Hoeflea sp. 108: one gene and its partner. The protein of the gene in region 1 interacts with the protein of each later gene in a pairwise test. Links are inferred from orthologs where the notes say so. Each region holds a gene or a part of one and is shown on either strand. Other genes may lie near its edges. The genes, in order: mtgA and B015_RS0115320.

The links.
Region 2: the proteins of mtgA (region 1) and B015_RS0115320 interact in binary tests that used the Escherichia coli proteins (3 or more experiments, as listed by UniProt). The link is inferred for Hoeflea sp. 108 from one-to-one orthologs.

Annotation. Positions count from the first base shown.
Region 1 is NZ_KB890024.1:4,567,795-4,578,743, reverse strand. The notes cover bases 5,066-7,806. They hold mtgA (monofunctional biosynthetic peptidoglycan transglycosylase), read left to right. Parts: upstream 5,066-5,951; coding sequence 5,952-6,662; downstream 6,663-7,806. Other genes in these bases: B015_RS0122730 (heme-binding protein), read right to left, coding at 7,662-7,806; B015_RS0122735 (hypothetical protein), read left to right, coding at 7,153-7,566; rpmF (50S ribosomal protein L32), read left to right, coding at 6,821-7,003; B015_RS0122750 (polyprenyl synthetase family protein), read right to left, coding at 5,066-5,823. Also shown: ispG (flavodoxin-dependent (E)-4-hydroxy-3-methylbut-2-enyl-diphosphate synthase), read left to right, coding at 1-732; B015_RS0122770 (lytic transglycosylase domain-containing protein), read left to right, coding at 735-1,589; B015_RS0122765 (PTS sugar transporter subunit IIA), read right to left, coding at 1,593-2,057; B015_RS33405 (hypothetical protein), read right to left, coding at 2,060-2,251; B015_RS0122755 (response regulator), read right to left, coding at 2,452-4,785; more of B015_RS0122750, read right to left, coding at 4,906-5,065; more of B015_RS0122730, read right to left, coding at 7,807-8,090; polyhydroxyalkanoate synthesis repressor PhaR, read right to left, coding at 8,402-9,001; B015_RS0122720 (acetyl-CoA C-acetyltransferase), read left to right, coding at 9,299-10,483; B015_RS0122715 (beta-ketoacyl-ACP reductase), read left to right, coding at 10,580-10,949. UniProt on the Escherichia coli protein: Peptidoglycan polymerase that catalyzes glycan chain elongation from lipid-linked precursors. May play a role in peptidoglycan assembly during cell division in collaboration with other cell division proteins.
Region 2 is NZ_KB890024.1:3,081,814-3,086,596, reverse strand. Bases 1-2,970 are described here. They hold B015_RS0115320 (penicillin-binding protein 2), read left to right. Parts: upstream 1-612; coding sequence 613-2,328; downstream 2,329-2,970. Other genes in these bases: B015_RS0115315 (UDP-N-acetylmuramoyl-L-alanyl-D-glutamate--2,6-diaminopimelate ligase), read left to right, coding at 2,382-2,970; B015_RS0115325 (hypothetical protein), read left to right, coding at 248-616; rsmH (16S rRNA (cytosine(1402)-N(4))-methyltransferase RsmH), read left to right, coding at 1-244. Outside these bases: more of B015_RS0115315, read left to right, coding at 2,971-3,833; B015_RS0115310 (UDP-N-acetylmuramoylalanyl-D-glutamyl-2,6-diaminopimelate--D-alanyl-D-alanine ligase), read left to right, coding at 3,830-4,783. UniProt on the Escherichia coli protein: Essential cell division protein that catalyzes cross-linking of the peptidoglycan cell wall at the division septum. Required for localization of FtsN.

The DNA of each region.
Region 1 (10,949 bases):
ACCGCCAACCAGGTGATGCGCGAGGCGATAGTCCAGTCGGCGCTGATCTCGGCCGACCTGGCCGAGGAAATCGGTTTGCCGCGCGACAAGATCATCCTGTCGGCCAAGGTCAGCCAGGTGCAGGACCTGATCGCGGTCTACACCATGCTTGCCAGCCGCTCCGACCATGCGCTGCATCTCGGACTGACCGAGGCCGGCATGGGCTCCAAGGGCATCGTCGCCTCGTCGGCGGCCATGGGCATCCTTCTGCAGCAGGGCATCGGCGACACCATCCGCATCTCGCTGACGCCGGAGCCGAACGGCGATCGCACCCGCGAAGTGCAGGTGTCGCAGGAACTGCTCCAGACCATGGGCTTCCGCCAGTTCGTGCCGATCGTCGCTGCCTGCCCAGGCTGCGGCCGTACCACCTCGACCGTCTTCCAGGAACTGGCCCAGACCATCCAGGAAGACCTGCGCAAGAACATGCCGGTGTGGCGCGAGAAGTATCCCGGTGTCGAGGAGCTGAAGGTTGCTGTCATGGGTTGCATCGTCAACGGCCCGGGCGAATCCAAGCATGCCGACATCGGCATCTCGCTGCCCGGTACCGGCGAAACGCCGTCCGCTCCCGTCTTCGTCGACGGCAAGAAGGCCGCCACCTTGCGTGGTCCCGCCATCGCCGCCGACTTCGAGAAGATGGTCGCCGACTACATCGAGCAGCGGTTCGGGCGCGGCGGCAGGGCCGCAGCCGAGTAGCGATGCAGCGCCTGGCGAGGGCAGCGCTGGCTTGCCTCGTCGCGCTGGCGATTGCCGGGCCTGCGCTCGCGGACCCGCCGCGGTCGCGCAAGAAGGATCACGTCGCCCGTGTCTGCGACCTGATCGACATCCATGCCAGGCAGGAGGGGCTGCCCAGCGAGTTCTTCGCGCGGCTGATCTGGAAGGAGAGCCGCTTCGACCCCAATGCGGTCAGCCCGGCGGGCGCCGAGGGCATCGCCCAGTTCATGCCCGGAACTGCCGCGATGCGCGGGCTAACCGATCCTTTCGACATGGAACAGGCGATCCCGGCCTCGGCGCGCTATCTCGGCGAACTCAAGCGCGGTTTCGGCAATCTCGGCCTTGCGGCTGCAGCCTACAATGCCGGTGAAAACAGGGTGACGCGCTGGCTGTCGTCTGGCGGGTTCCTGCCGCTCGAGACCGAGGACTATGTGCTCGACATCATGGGCGAGCCGGCCGACAGCTTCTCCGACAAGGCCTATGCCGGCACCAACCGTCCGCTCGATGCCGCGACGCCGTTCCTCGACGCCTGCCGCAACCTGCCGGTCATCATGTCGGCCACGATCCCGATGGCGACGGTCCATGTGAAGCCCTGGGGTATCCAGGTCGCCGGCAATTTCCGGCGCGGGGTGGCAATCGGCCAATGGCAGCGGATGAGGGCGCGGTTCCCGGCACTGCTTGCGTCGCATGATCCAGTCGTCAGTCGCATCAGGACCCCGATGGGGCGGCGCGGCGTCTATGCGGTCAGGATCGGGGCCGATGATCGCGCCGAGGCCGATACGATCTGCCAGAGCCTGCACAAGGCGGGCGGCTCCTGCATCGTGCTCCGCAACCGCTGATCCCTAGGCTAGCGCGGCGTGCCTGCCTTCGGCGAGCACGCCGTGCAGGCTTTCCGCGTCCGCTGCGCCGCGCAGCCTTGCAACCGCAGTCTCGTCGCGCAGCAGCCGCGCGATCTTGGCCAACACGTTAAGGTGCTCCTGCGGCGAGGCCTCCGGCATCAGCAGCAGGACCGCGATGTCGACATCCTGGCCGTCGATGGCTTCGAACGGGCAGCGCGCTTGCAGTCTGGCAAGCAGGCCGAACGGTCGCTGCAATCCATGCATCTTGGCGTGGGGAATGGCGACGCCGAGGCCCAGGCCGGTCGAGCCAAGCTTTTCGCGGGTTGAGAGTACCGAGACGATCTCGCCGGCCTGAACGCCGATACGCCGGGAGGCGAGCACGGACAGCTCCTTGAGCAGCCGCGTCTTGCCCTCCGGCCTGAGGTCGAGGACGACGTCCTCGACCGAAATCACGTCGCATATGTCCATGGTCAGTTGGAGAGCATGCCGGCGAGCGCCAGTCCGCCCAGAACGATGCCGGTGACGACAAAAAGCCGGGTGAACATGAAAGGGTCGGTCTGGGGCACCGAAGCATGGTCGTTCGCAGCCTTTCGCGCAGGGCGGACGGCAGCGTCGGATTTGTCGGCACCGGCCATCCGGTGCGTCAGGTGAGCGCGCAGCATCGCAGTCTTCCTTTGTTGTGCGCCGGGCGGCTGTGGCCGCATCCGGTCGCGTCAGGAAGCTAGAGATGGCCGCATCAGGATTCGAGACAGGACCGACAGCGAAGAAATAAGGAAGTCATAAAGGCGCAGCGCTTGAAACGAGAAGCGGCGCCCTGGGACGCCGCGTGATCGTTGCATAGCTGGACGCCTGGTGTCGTTCGTCAGGCCGATTGAACCAATTCGGCGCTCTCGCTCAGCCAGGTGCCGATCTTGGTGCCGAGCTTGTCGGGCGACACCGGCTTGGGCAGGTAGTCGTCCATGCCGGCATCCAGGCATTTCTCGCGGTCACCCTTCAGCGCATGCGCCGTTACTCCGATGATGGGCGTGCGGGTGCCGTTGGCTTCTTCCTCGGCGCGAATGGCGCGTGTCGCTTCGTAACCGTTCATCTCGGGCATCGAGACGTCCATCAGGATCAGCTTGGGCCTGAAGGTGCGGTACATCTCGACTGCCGTGCGGCCGTTGCCGGCGATGCGGTGGCTGAGCCCCAGGCCCGACAGGATCTGGCCGAAGACCAGCTGGTTGACCTCGTTGTCCTCGGCTACCAGAACGTCGAGCGCTCCGCCTTGTAATGGGCCTGGTTCGGGCTGGGCGAGCGGCGCTTGCGCCGGGCCACGAATGACGGTGAAGGCCGGCTGCTGGGTCTGCCTGACCGGTTCGCGGACGAACTGCGTCCGTCCGGCCTGGGAGCGCGCCTTCTGCACAGCGGCAATCACGGTGCCGAGCAGCACCGCCGAACGGGCCGGCTTGGTCAGGTGCGCGGCGATGCCGAAATCGAGCACCATGCGGCTGAAGTCGATCTGGTCGACCGAGGTCAGCAGCACGACGGGGATCGATGACGTGCGGCTGTCGGCGGCGATGGCCTTGGCAACGTCGGCGCCATTCATGCCCGGCATCTGGTAATCGAGGATGACGCAATCGACGCTGGCACCGAGCTGGGCAGCGCGGTCGAGGAAGGCGAGCCCGATGGCGCCGCTTTCGGCCGCGGCGCAGTCGAAGCCCCAGCTCTTGAGTTGCTCCAGAAGGATCTCGCGGTTGACCGGATTGTCGTCGATGACCAGCACGCGCGCCCCGGTCACGTCGACGGGAACGCCGGTACCGGTGTCTTGTGCCTCATAGGCGGGCAGCATGGCGGTGAACCAGAACACCGAACCCTTGCCGAGCTCGCTTTCGACGCCGATATGGCCGCTCATCAGGTCGACCAGGCGGGCGGCGATGGCGAGGCCAAGGCCAGTGCCTTCATGACGGCGGGTCGAGCTGCCGTCGACCTGGGCGAACTTCTCGAAGACGCTCTGCAGCTTGTCTGCGGGGATGCCGATGCCGGTGTCCTCGACGCGCACCTTCAGCGCCACCGTGTCGTCGACCGGCTCGCCTGTCACGTCGACCAGCACGTGGCCGCGCTCGGTGAACTTCACGGCGTTGCCGAGCATGTTGGTGATGATCTGGCGGAAGCGACCGACGTCGCCGATTACATGGCTGGGCAGGCGCGGATCGACGCGGACGATGAGTTCGAGATTCTTTTCGGCGACGCGTGCCGAGATCAGGGTCGCCACGTCCTCGACCGCTTCGCCGAGATGGAACGGGGCTGGGTCGAGGGTCAACTGGCCGGCGTTGATCTTGGAGAAGTCGAGCACGTCGTTGATGATGGTCAAAAGCGCGTTGCCCGATTTCACGATGACATCGGTGAAGGTCTTCTGGCGCGGGGTTAGGTCCGTGCGGGCGAGAAGCTCGGCCATGCCGAGCACGCCGTTCATCGGCGTGCGAATCTCATGGCTCATATTGGCGAGGAATTCCGATTTGGCGCGGTCGGCCGCCTCGGCCTTCGACAATGATTCTGCGGTCTCGGCAAAGGCACGGCGGATGGCATTTTCCATCGGGCGGAAGACCCAGAAGGCGACGCCGCCGATGACAAGCATCAAAAGCACGCTTGCCATCATCAGCAGGTTGTCGCTGCGTGCTTCCGCGACGCGGCGTTCCTCTTCCATAACGTTGCGTGCCCGCACTAGCATCGGCTGGGCAAACAGGTCGTTCTGGTTGCGGATCTCGCGATAGCTCCACTCGCTGGCGTTCTGGGCGGTGGCGAGGGCACTGAGATTGCGCGCCATATCGCGCGCCGACCAGAACAGGTCGCCATTGACCGCGGCACTGTCCAGCTCGCGTTGCGACTTGGTCGACAGGTCTGGGCGCACCGCGTCGATTGCGGTGCTCAGTTCGGTGATGCCGCCTTCGATGCGGGCAGCGTGATTGCGTGCGGCAGAGGCGAGCGCCTCGCGCGTCTCCGGGCGCCAGGCCGTCGTCGTGGTTTCGGCGAAGCTCGTGGCGTTTCGCAATTCACGTGTGAAGGACTGCAGATGCGAGGCGATGTCGTCGACATCGCGGCGGAAGGCATTGCCCTGGTTGAAGGCGGCCATGACCGCGGCTGACGTCGCGGCGAAGATCAGGAGACCCGACAGGTATCTGATCCGTATCGAACGGATGAAGGACGAGTGCTCCGGCATGCGCAACCCCAAACACATACGCACAATTTTATGGAGCTGGAATAGACACTATTAACATTAAGAGATTCTGACCCGCACCAAGCCTGGCGCAGGCACGAATCTACTGGCTGTCAGGCCGGATCAGCTGTTGCGCTCGGCCACGAAGCTTGCGGCCGCCTTGAGCATCGCACCGCCTTCGCCGAAGGGCTCGAGCAGGGCATGCGCCTGGGTCACCAGACCGGCGAGCTGGGCGCGGGCCCAGTTGGCGCCATGGAGAGAAACCAGCGTCGCCTTGCCGGCGGCCGCATCCTTGCCCGTCGCCTTGCCCATGGTCTTGGCGTCCGCCGTGAGGTCGAGCAGATCGTCGGCAAGCTGAAAGGCGAGGCCGATGGCCGAGCCGAATTCGGCGAGCGTTTCGCGCTCGGCGGTAGAGGCGCCGGCGATGATGGCGCCGGCCTCGCAGGCAAAGCGGATCAGCGCGCCTGTCTTCATCGCTTGCAGACGGATGATACCAGCCTCGTCGGGCTTGTTGCGTTCGGCGTCGAGGTCGAGCGCCTGGCCGCCGACCATGCCGCCGGGGCCGGCGGCGCGGGCAAGCGCCAGGACCAGGGCTGCGCGACGCTCGGCCGGCAGATGGGTGGCCTCGTCGGCGATAATGTCGAAGGCAAAGGTCAAGAGGCCGTCGCCGGCCAGGATCGCAGTCGCCTCGTCGAACGCCTTGTGGACGGTCGGTTGGCCGCGGCGCAGGTCGTCATCGTCCATCGCCGGCAGGTCGTCATGGATGAGCGAATAGCAATGTACGCATTCGAGTGCGGTAGCGACACGCAGCGCAGCCTCGCCGTCGGCGTCAAAGAGCGCGGCGCTTTCCAGCACCAGGAACGGGCGCAGCCGCTTGCCGCCGTTCAGCGCACCATGGCGCATCGCCGCCATCAGGTGACCGGGCCGCGATATCTCGCCCGACAGCATATGGTCGCTGAGCAGGTGACCGAGTTGGGTCTCGACGGCGTCGGCGCGCAGTCTCAAGGCGGTTTCGAACATGATATCGCTGTCGATCGTCATGGTGGCGAGCGGTAGCGGACACACAGACGTTGCGCAAGAAGCCAAGCGCCTTTATGCCGAAAGGCTGACAGGCAAGGGCAGGCGGGTTGGCGGAACCGATCATAGAGCCGGAAACCGAAGGGCTGGACATGGCTGCAGCGCGACGCGGGATCCTCTCGCGCGGAAGCCTGCGCCGCTGGGTGCGGCTCGGGGCGCTTGCGGCTGCGGCCTTGATCGCTCTGCCGGTCGTGCTGACCATTCTCTATATGCCACCCTTCGTGCGGCCGATCTCCACCCTTATGGTCAAGGACATCGTCACCTTGCAGGGCTACGACCGGCAATGGGTGGCGCTCGACGATATCGCCCCGGTGCTCGCCCATTCCGTCATCATGTCCGAGGACGGGCAGTTCTGTTCGCACCGGGGCGTCGATCTCGGCGAGCTTCGTGGCGTCATCAGCGATGCGCTGGATGGCGAATCGACCCGCGGTGCCTCGACCATCCCGATGCAGACGGTGAAGAACCTCTATCTCTGGAACGGCCGCTCATTCATCCGGAAGGCGGCGGAGCTGCCGCTGGCGATCTATTTCGATGCGCTGATGTCCAAGCGGCGGATCATGGAGATTTATCTCAACATCGCCGAGTGGGGCCCGAACATCTACGGCATCGAGGCGGCCTCGCAGCACTATTTTGGCAAGCCCGCAAGCCAGCTCAGTCGGCGGCAGGCAGCACTCCTGGCGGTAACGCTGCCGAACCCCGCCGCACGCAACCCGGCCAAGCCGGGTGCCGGGCTCAGGCGGCTTGCTTCGGTGATCGAGCGCCGTGCCTCAAGGGCAGGCGCTTATGTCCAGTGTCTGGACTAGCGCCGGCATTGTGCGTCGGCTGAAAAAAGAGTCGGTTCGGGCTGGTCAAGCTTGGCCTCGCCGTGTATAGGCTCCCCGACTTCTTCATATTCCGGCCTTGGATGCGGCCCTTTCACGAGGGCGGACAGGGTCACTTGACCGATTAGTGGAGTGTATCCATGGCTGTTCCAAAACGAAAAACCTCCCCGTCCAAGCGCGGCATGCGCCGTTCGGCTGACGCCCTCAAGTCCCCGACCTATGTCGAGGACAAGAACTCGGGCGAAATGCGCCGTCCGCACCACATCGACCTGAAGACCGGCATGTATCGCGGTCGCCAGGTTCTGACGCCGAAGGAAAGCTGAGAAGCTTCTTCCGGACGGGCTTAGATCAGAAAGGACCGGCTTTGCCGGTCCTTTCTTTTTGTGCGTCGGTGATCGGGTGAAGCCACGAAGTCCTTGACCGAAGCGGCCGGGCCCCTTCTACAAGGGCGAGCAAAACGCGGAGTAGCTTTATGCTTGCCGGCATCCCCCTTCTGATCGTGCCCTTCATTCTCTACAACGCCGGCCTTGCCGGGTTGTTCGGCAGCGGCCCCGCGGGGGATCCGTGGCAGACCACGGTCGTCTCGCTCGGCATGATGTCGGGCGGCGTCTTCACGCTCACCCTCGGCGACCTGCTGATCGTCGTTGCGCTGCTTCTGTTCTTCGTCGAGATCGTCAAGGCGACCCGCACGGGCAGCGCCTCTGTCATCGACCACCTGCTGTCGACCTTCGTCTTCGTGGCGTTCCTGGTCGAGTTCCTGCTGATGCGCGGCGCCACCAGCTCGGTCTTCTTCATCCTGGTGGTAATCGCCCTGCTCGACGTCCTGGCTGGCTTCTCGGTCTCGATCCGATCGGCCAACCGCGACGTCACCTTCGGCCGCGACTAGAGCGTCGCCGCGATTCCCTCGAATCGCGAAAACGCGCTCTTTGGTTTGATGCGGTTTCCGACGGAAAGCCGCGTCATGCCTTGTCTGGGATCGCCTCAGACCTTGGCAACGAAGCCGGCCGCCTCGATGCCGGCCATTGCCGCCAGCTCGTCATTGTCAGACGTGTCGCCGGAAATGCCGACGGCACCCAGCACATCGCCGTCCTTGTTGCGGATCAGCACGCCGCCGGGGACCGGCACGATCTTGCCGCCCGATACCGCCGACAGTCCCTGGAAGAAATGTGGACGCTCTACGGCTGCAACTCCGAGCGCACGCGAGCTGGTGCCCACGGCGAGCGCGCCATAGGCCTTGCCCGAGGCAACCTCGGCGCGGATGAAGGGCGCGCGGTCCTGGCGCTGGAATGCCAGGAGATGGCCGCCGGCATCGAGCACGGCAACGCCCAGCGGCTTGAAGTCCTGCTGGGCGCCCAGTTCGAATGCGGTGGTAATGATGGCGTTGGCCTTGGCCAGCGTCAGTTCGGTCATGATGGGGTTCCTCCGATGTTGCGCGCCTAGAAAACACGCTCGGTGAGCAGAGCAAAACCCTGCGTCAGGTTGAAAATCTCTCGCCTGAAAGGGTAGGGCAGGGTGGCGTACGGTTGGCTTTGGCGCTGGCGCCGGAGTGAGAAGCCGTCGGGCTTAGATGATGAGTTGCGCTGCCCCAGTGGGGGGCTGAACCCGACAGCTCCCCGGCGTTCTCAAACAAAAAGCCCCAGCCCTTCGCTGTCGCTCCGGGCGTTCGGCACTCAAAAAGCCAAGCAGTTGGCTTTTTGAGTGCGCTCTGGGCCGACCGTGCCTCACCCCATAGAATCGATCTTGCGCTGCATTGCAGCGAGCTGTTCCTTCAGCTCCTTGAGATCGTCGGGCTTCTCGGCTGCTTCCTTCCGTGCCGGCTCGGCCGGCGCGCTGCCCGAAGCGGCCGGGAAGGGCGTGAACATGCGCATGGCGTTCTGGAACAGCTCCATGTTGCGCCGGGTCTGCTCTTCCAGCGCCTTCATCGGCGTGGCGCCCTTCATCATATCCATAGGCGCCTTGCCGAAGGTCGACTTCATCTGCTCGCGGAAGCGTTCCTGTTCCTTGGCAAAGGCGATCATCGACTGCTCGAGGAAGCTCGGCACCACCATCTGCATCTGGTCGCCATAGAACGAAATCAACTGGCGCAGGAACGGGATCGGCAGCATGTTCTGCCCGTCCTTGTTCTCCAGCTCGAAGATGATCTGGGTCAGCACCGGATGGGTGATGTCCTCGCCGGACTTGGCATCCTGCACGGTGAATTCTTCGCCCTTCTTGACCATTTCGGCCAAGTCCTCGAGCGTCACATAAGTGCTCGTGCCGGTATTGTAGAGCCGCCGGTTGGCGTATTTCTTGATCACCACCGGCTCGTCTTTTGCAGGCATCAGCATCCTCCCCCGGAAGACCGGATTGCCGTGTAAGCAGCCGGTAACATTGCGCCTCGGGGGCAGGATACGCGCAAAGCAACTGCAAATCCAAGCGCTTTGTGCAGTGCAAGAACGAGAAGCCCGGACATGCCGGCAAAAAAATGCTGCGCAGCATTGCTGCACTGCAAGCGCAGCATGAGCCGCTAGCCGATTTTCCGGTTTGACTCGGGTCCTGGAACGGGCAAGAAAAGTCGTGAGCGCCAATTTCTTCGACGCACAACAAACCTTCTCGTTTCACCAAGTCTGGAGAGAAACATGTCCGCCTCCACCTCCATCGTCGTCGCCAGTGCGGCACGCACGCCGGTCGGTTCGTTCAACGGCGCCTTCGCCAACACGCCGGCGCATGAGCTGGGTGCGATCGCGGTCAGGGAGGCGCTGGCGCGTGCCGGCGTCGATGCCAAGGAAGTCGACGAGGTCATCCTCGGCCAGATCTTGACGGCAGGTGCGGGGCAGAACCCAGCGCGCCAGGCGGCCATGGCTGCCGGCATCCCGCAGGAGGCGACTGCCTGGGGCCTCAACCAGCTCTGCGGTTCGGGCCTGCGCACCATCGCCATCGGCATGCAGCAGATCGCCATCGGCGACGCCAAGATCATCGTCGCCGGCGGCCAGGAATCGATGTCCATGGCGCCGCACTGCCAGCACCTGCGCGGCGGCGTGAAGATGGGCGACTTCAAGATGATCGACACGATGATCAAGGACGGCCTGACAGACGCCTTCTACGGCTACCACATGGGCAACACCGCCGAGAACGTCGCCCGCCAATGGCAGCTGACCCGCGAGGAGCAGGACCGCTTTGCTGTTGCCTCGCAGAACAAGGCCGAAGCTGCCCAGGTTGCCGGCCGTTTCAAGGACGAGATCGTGCCGGTCACGATCAAGGGCAAGAAGGGCGATACCATCGTCGACCAGGACGAATACATCCGTGCCGGCACGACCATGGATGCGCTGGCCAAGCTGCGTCCGGCCTTCGACAAGGAAGGCACCGTCACCGCTGGCAACGCATCCGGCATCAATGACGGCGCGGCCGCCGTGGTGCTGATGAGCGAGGCGGAAGCGGTGCGACGCGGCCTGACGCCGCTCGTGCGCATCGTTTCGTGGGCAACCGCTGGAGTCGATCCGCAGATCATGGGCACCGGCCCGATCCCGGCCTCGCGCAAGGCGCTCGAGAAGGCTGGCTGGTCGGTCGGCGATCTCGACCTAGTCGAGGCCAATGAAGCCTTTGCGGCGCAGGCCTGCGCGGTCAACAAGGACATGGGCTGGAACCCTGACATCGTCAACGTCAATGGCGGCGCGATTGCCATCGGCCATCCGGTCGGCGCGTCGGGCGCCCGCGTCTTCAACACGCTGGTCTACGAGATGCGGCGGCGTGGAGCCAAAAAGGGTCTGGCGACCCTGTGCATCGGCGGCGGCATGGGCGTCGCGATGTGTGTCGAGGCGATGTAAATCGAAATGCGAGAGGGCGGCCTAAGTGCCGCCCTCTTCGTCTTTAAATGCCTGTCATAAGGGCAAGTCATCCAAGCAGCAGAAAAGGGGAAACGAATGGGTAAGGTCGCACTCGTCACCGGCGGATCGCGCGGCATTGGTGCCGCTATTTCGATCGCGCTGAAAAACGCGGGCTACTCGGTCGCTGCCAACTATGCCGGCAACGACGAGGCCGCGCAGAAGTTCAAGGCAGAGACGGGTATTCCGGTCTACAAATGGTCGGTCGCCGACTATGACGCCTGCGAGGCCGGCATCAGGCAGGTGGAGGCCGATCTTGGCCCGGTTGCGGTGCTGGTCAACAACGCCGGCATCACCCGCGACTCGATGTTCCACAAGATGACGCGCGAGCAGTGGAAGGAAGTCATCGACACCAACCTGCATGGCGTCTTCAACATGACCCACCCGCTGTGGAGCGGTATGCGCGACC
Region 2 (4,783 bases), 1.5 Mb from region 1 along the record:
CACCGACCGTTCGAGCGCGCCGTCGCGGTCGCGCTACATGCCGGAACTCGAGGTGATTGCCACCACCTTCACCAAGGCTGGCGGGGCGGTGGGCCCAAGCGACGCCGAGACTGCCATCAACCCGCGTGCCCGTTCGGCCAAGCTGCGGGCTGCCGTGCGCACCGCCGTTGCGCCGCGCGGCGAAGACTTTTCCATCTTCGGACTTCCGAAGCTCCCCGACGTCGGTCAGTCGGGAGAAAGGTGAACCATGTTCCGCACCAGCGACATAATCCTGATCGCCGCGATGGTCGGGGCCGCGGCCTTCACCTACCAGACCAAGCATGAGGCCGAGAACCGGCTCGAGGCGGTGCGCAAGATCGAGGCGCAGATCCGCTACGAGGAAGACACCATCGACCTGCTTAAGGCCGACTGGAGCCTTCTGACCCAGCCGGCGCGGCTTCAGAAGCTCGCCCAGGCCTATCAGTCGGAACTGAAGCTGGACCCGGTGGATGCGCGCCAGATCGTCAATCTCAAGGACCTGCCGGTTCGTGAACTGACGATCGAGGACCTGACCCGGACCGGCGGCATGGCCGCAGCAGGCACCGACCAGACCGTTACCGGAGGCATCGCTCGATGATCGGCTTGTTCGGCAGGAAGCGCATCAAGGTCAAGACCGAGACCGCGATCGTCGTCGACAGCGCCCGCAAGGCGACCGGCGGGCGAACGCGCAACCGCGTCATCATGACGATGGCCGTGTTCTTCGGCATCTACGCCACCATTGCCGGGCGTCTCGTCTATCTCGGCATGCTCGACCCCGATACATCGGCCGGGCCGGAATCCCGCATCACCGCCTCGCGCCCCGACATCGTCGACCGCAACGGCGAGGTTCTTGCCACCGACATCAAGACGGCCTCGCTGTTTGCCGAGCCGCGCCGCATCGTCGACGCCGACGAGGCCATCGAAAAGCTGTCGACGGTGCTGCCCGACCTCAATGTCGAGCAGACCTACAACAAGCTGAAGAGCGGTACGGGCTTCGTCTGGCTGAAGCGCCAGCTGACGCCGAAGCAGCAGGCCGAGATCATGGCGCTCGGCATTCCCGGCATCGCGTTCCGCACCGAAAAGCGCCGCTTCTATCCGGGCGGCGAGACGACGTCCTACATCGTCGGCCTGACCAATATCGACAACAAGGGCATTTCCGGTCTCGAGAAGTATATCGACGACCAGGGCCTTGCCGACCTGCAGGCCTCGGGCCTTGCGGTTGCCAAGGACCTCAAGCCTGTCCGTCTGTCGATCGACCTGCGCGTCCAGCACATCGTGCGCGACGAGATCCAGGCGGCGATGGAAAAGTACCGCGCCGTGGCTGCCGGTGCTGTCGTGATCAACGTCAAGACAGGCGAAATCCTCGCCATGGGCTCGGTGCCCGACTTCGATCCCAACAATCCGTTCAACGCCCAGGACAAGGACCGGCTGAACCGCATGTCGGCCGGCCTGTTCGAGATGGGCTCGACCATCAAGAGCTTCACCACGGCAATGGCGCTGGATTCGGGCAAGATGTCGCTCAACAGCACCGTTGATGCCAGCCGCCCGCTGACCATCGGCCGCCAGACCATCCGCGACTTCCACGGCAAGGGCCGGGTGCTGACGGTGCCGGAAGTGTTCATCTTCTCGTCCAACATCGGTTCGGCCAAGGAGGCCGACGTCGTCGGCATCGAGGGACACCGCGAGTTCCTCAAGCGTCTCGGCCTGCTCGACCGCCTGCAGACCGAGCTTCCGGAATCGGCGCGTCCCACCGAGCCGAAGGTCTGGAAGAAGGTGCACTCGATCACCGCTGCGTTCGGCCACGGCTTCTCGACGACGCCGCTGCAGACGGCAGCCGGTGCGGTCGCGCTGATGAATGGCGGCCGCTACATGATACCGACCTTCCTGCCGCGCACCCTAGAAGAGGCGATGGCCGTCTCGACCAAGGTGGTGAGCGACCAGACCAGCGCCGACATGCGCTATCTCTATAACCTGAACGCGACGGCCCCCGGTGGTTCCGGCAAGCGCGGTACGGTTCCCGGTTATCGCGTCGGCGGCAAGACCGGAACGGCCGAAAAGGTCGTCAACGGGCGCTATTCGAAGGAAAAGAACTTCAACGCCTTCCTCGCTGCCTTCCCGATGGACGATCCCCAATATCTGGTGCTGACCATCATCGACGAACCGAAGATGGAAGGGTCCACCCGTTCGGCCACGGCCGGCTTCACTGCCGCGCCGATGGTGTCCAACATTATCCGGCGTTCGGCGTCCCTGCTTGGCGTAAAGCCAGAATTCGGCCAAGAAGGTGCGGCAACGCTGGCTTCCTACCCTTGATTCCATGGGCGCGCCTGCGGGGCGCGCCAATTGTTTGTAGCGAACGGACCTCAATGAAACTGATAGACCTTGCCGGTGTCCTGCCTGTCGATGGGCTCAATCCCAACGATGTAGAGGTGAGCGGGGTGTCGTCGGATTCCAGGCAAGTCGTGCCCGGAACCGTGTTTTTTGCCGTTGCCGGCAGCAAGGCCGATGGCGCCGCCTATGCCGGGGATGCCGCCAGGCGCGGTGCGCTGGCCGTCGTGGCTGCCAGGGGCGCCGAACTCGGCTCCATCGGCGTGCCGGTGATTTCGGTCGACGATCCGCGCCAGGCGCTGGCGCTCAGCGCCGCCAAGTTCTTTGGCCGCCAGCCCGAAACCATGGTGGCCGTGACCGGCACCAGCGGCAAGACGTCGGTCGCAGCCTTTACCCGCCAGATCTGGGAGCGGGCGGGTTATGCCGCTGCCAGCATCGGCACGACGGGCGTCGTCGCGCCGGGCCGCAACGAATACGGCCAGCTGACGACGCCGGATCCGGTGGCGCTGCACAGGCTGTTGGCCGAACTTGCCAATGCAGGCGTGACCCATGCGTCGATGGAGGCTTCAAGCCACGGCCTCGACCAGCGCCGGCTGGATGGCGTTCAGCTCGCCGCCGCAGGCTTCACCAATCTCGGTCGCGACCACATGGATTACCATCCGACGGTCGAGGATTACCACCGCGCCAAGCTGCGCCTGTTCGACACGCTGCTGCCCAAGGGCGCGCCGGCGGTGATCTTTGCCGACGATGCCTGGTCGCAGCCGACGGTCGACGCGGCCCGCGCCGCAGGTCTCAAGGTGCTGACGGTCGGACGTCATGGCGATTTCCTCAGCCTCAAGCGCGTCGAGCATGAACGCCATCGCCAGCGCGCCGAAATCGAATGCGGCGGCACGATCTATGAGATCGACCTGCCGCTGGCCGGCGACTTCCAGGTTGCCAATTCGCTGGTGGCGGCAGGCCTCGCGATTGCGACGGGCACCGATGTCGCCAAGGCACTGTCGGCGCTCGAGCATCTCAAGGGGGCGCCGGGCCGTCTCGACCTCGTCGGCACTACGTCTTCGGGCGCCCCCGTCTATGTCGACTACGCCCATAAGCCCGATGCGCTGGAGAATGTGCTCGCCTCGGTGCGGCCGTTCACGACCGGCCGCGTCGTCGTGGTGTTCGGCTGCGGCGGCGACCGCGACCGCGGCAAGCGGCCGATCATGGGCGAGATCGCGACCCGACTGGCCGACATCACGATCGTCACCGACGACAATCCGCGCTCCGAGGTGCCCGAGACCATCCGCGCCGCCATCATGGCTGCAGCACCCGGCGCCATCGAGATCGGCGACCGCCGCAAGGCGATCCATGAGGCGGTGGCGCTGCTGCGCGAGGGCGACACGCTGATCGTGGCCGGCAAGGGCCATGAAGAGGGCCAGACCGTCGGCTCCGAGACGCTGCATTTCTCCGACCATGAAGAAGTGCGCAAGGCGCTCGGAGAGGCTGCATGAGCCTGCTCTGGACCTCCGAGGCTCTCGTCGAGGCGACGGGCGGCAGGCCGCTGGGCCAGATGCCCGAGGGCATATCGGGCATTTCCATCGACAGCCGCACTCTGAAGCCGGGCGAAGCGTTCTTCGCCATCAAGGGCGAGGCGATGGACGGCCACGACTTTGCCACCGCAGCCGTCAAGGCCGGGGCAGGGCTGCTGATCGTCGCCGAAGGCAAGCTGCCGGCACTGGGACGGCTGACCGCGCCGATGATCGTGGTGCCCGACGTGCTGGTCGCGCTCGAAAAGCTCGGCATCGCCGCGCGGGCGCGCTCGCGGGCCCGGATCGTCGCCGTCACAGGTTCGGTCGGCAAGACCAGCACCAAGGAAGCCCTGCGCCACGGGCTGTCCTCGGTCGGCAAGGTGCATGCCTCGGTTGCGTCGTTCAACAACCATTGGGGCGTGCCGCTGACGCTGGCGCGCATGCCCGCCGACAGCGACTACGCCGTGTTCGAGATCGGCATGAACCATCCGGGCGAGATCAGCCCGCTGGTGCGCATGGTCCGCCCGCATGTCGCGATCGTCACCTTGATTGCCGCAGCGCATCTTGGCTTCTTCCGCAGTCTCGACGAGATCGCCAAGGCCAAGGCCGAGATCTTCGAAGGCGTCGAACCTGGCGGTGCTGTGCTGCTCAACCGCGACGACGGCCGCTTCAAATTGCTCGAAAAGCTGGCCCAGACTGCCGGCGTCGAGGATATTCTCGGCTTCGGCGAGGATGCGAAGGCCGAGTATCGCCTGCTGAAATGCACGCTCGAGGCCGATCACTCGATGATCGTCGCCCGTATCGGTGGCCGCGATATCCAGGCCCGCATCGGCGCGCCCGGCCGCCATATCGTCCAGAATGCGCTGGCCGTGCTTGGTGCGGCGCATCTGTGCGGCGCCGACGTGCCGACGGTGGCGACCGCACTCGCTTCG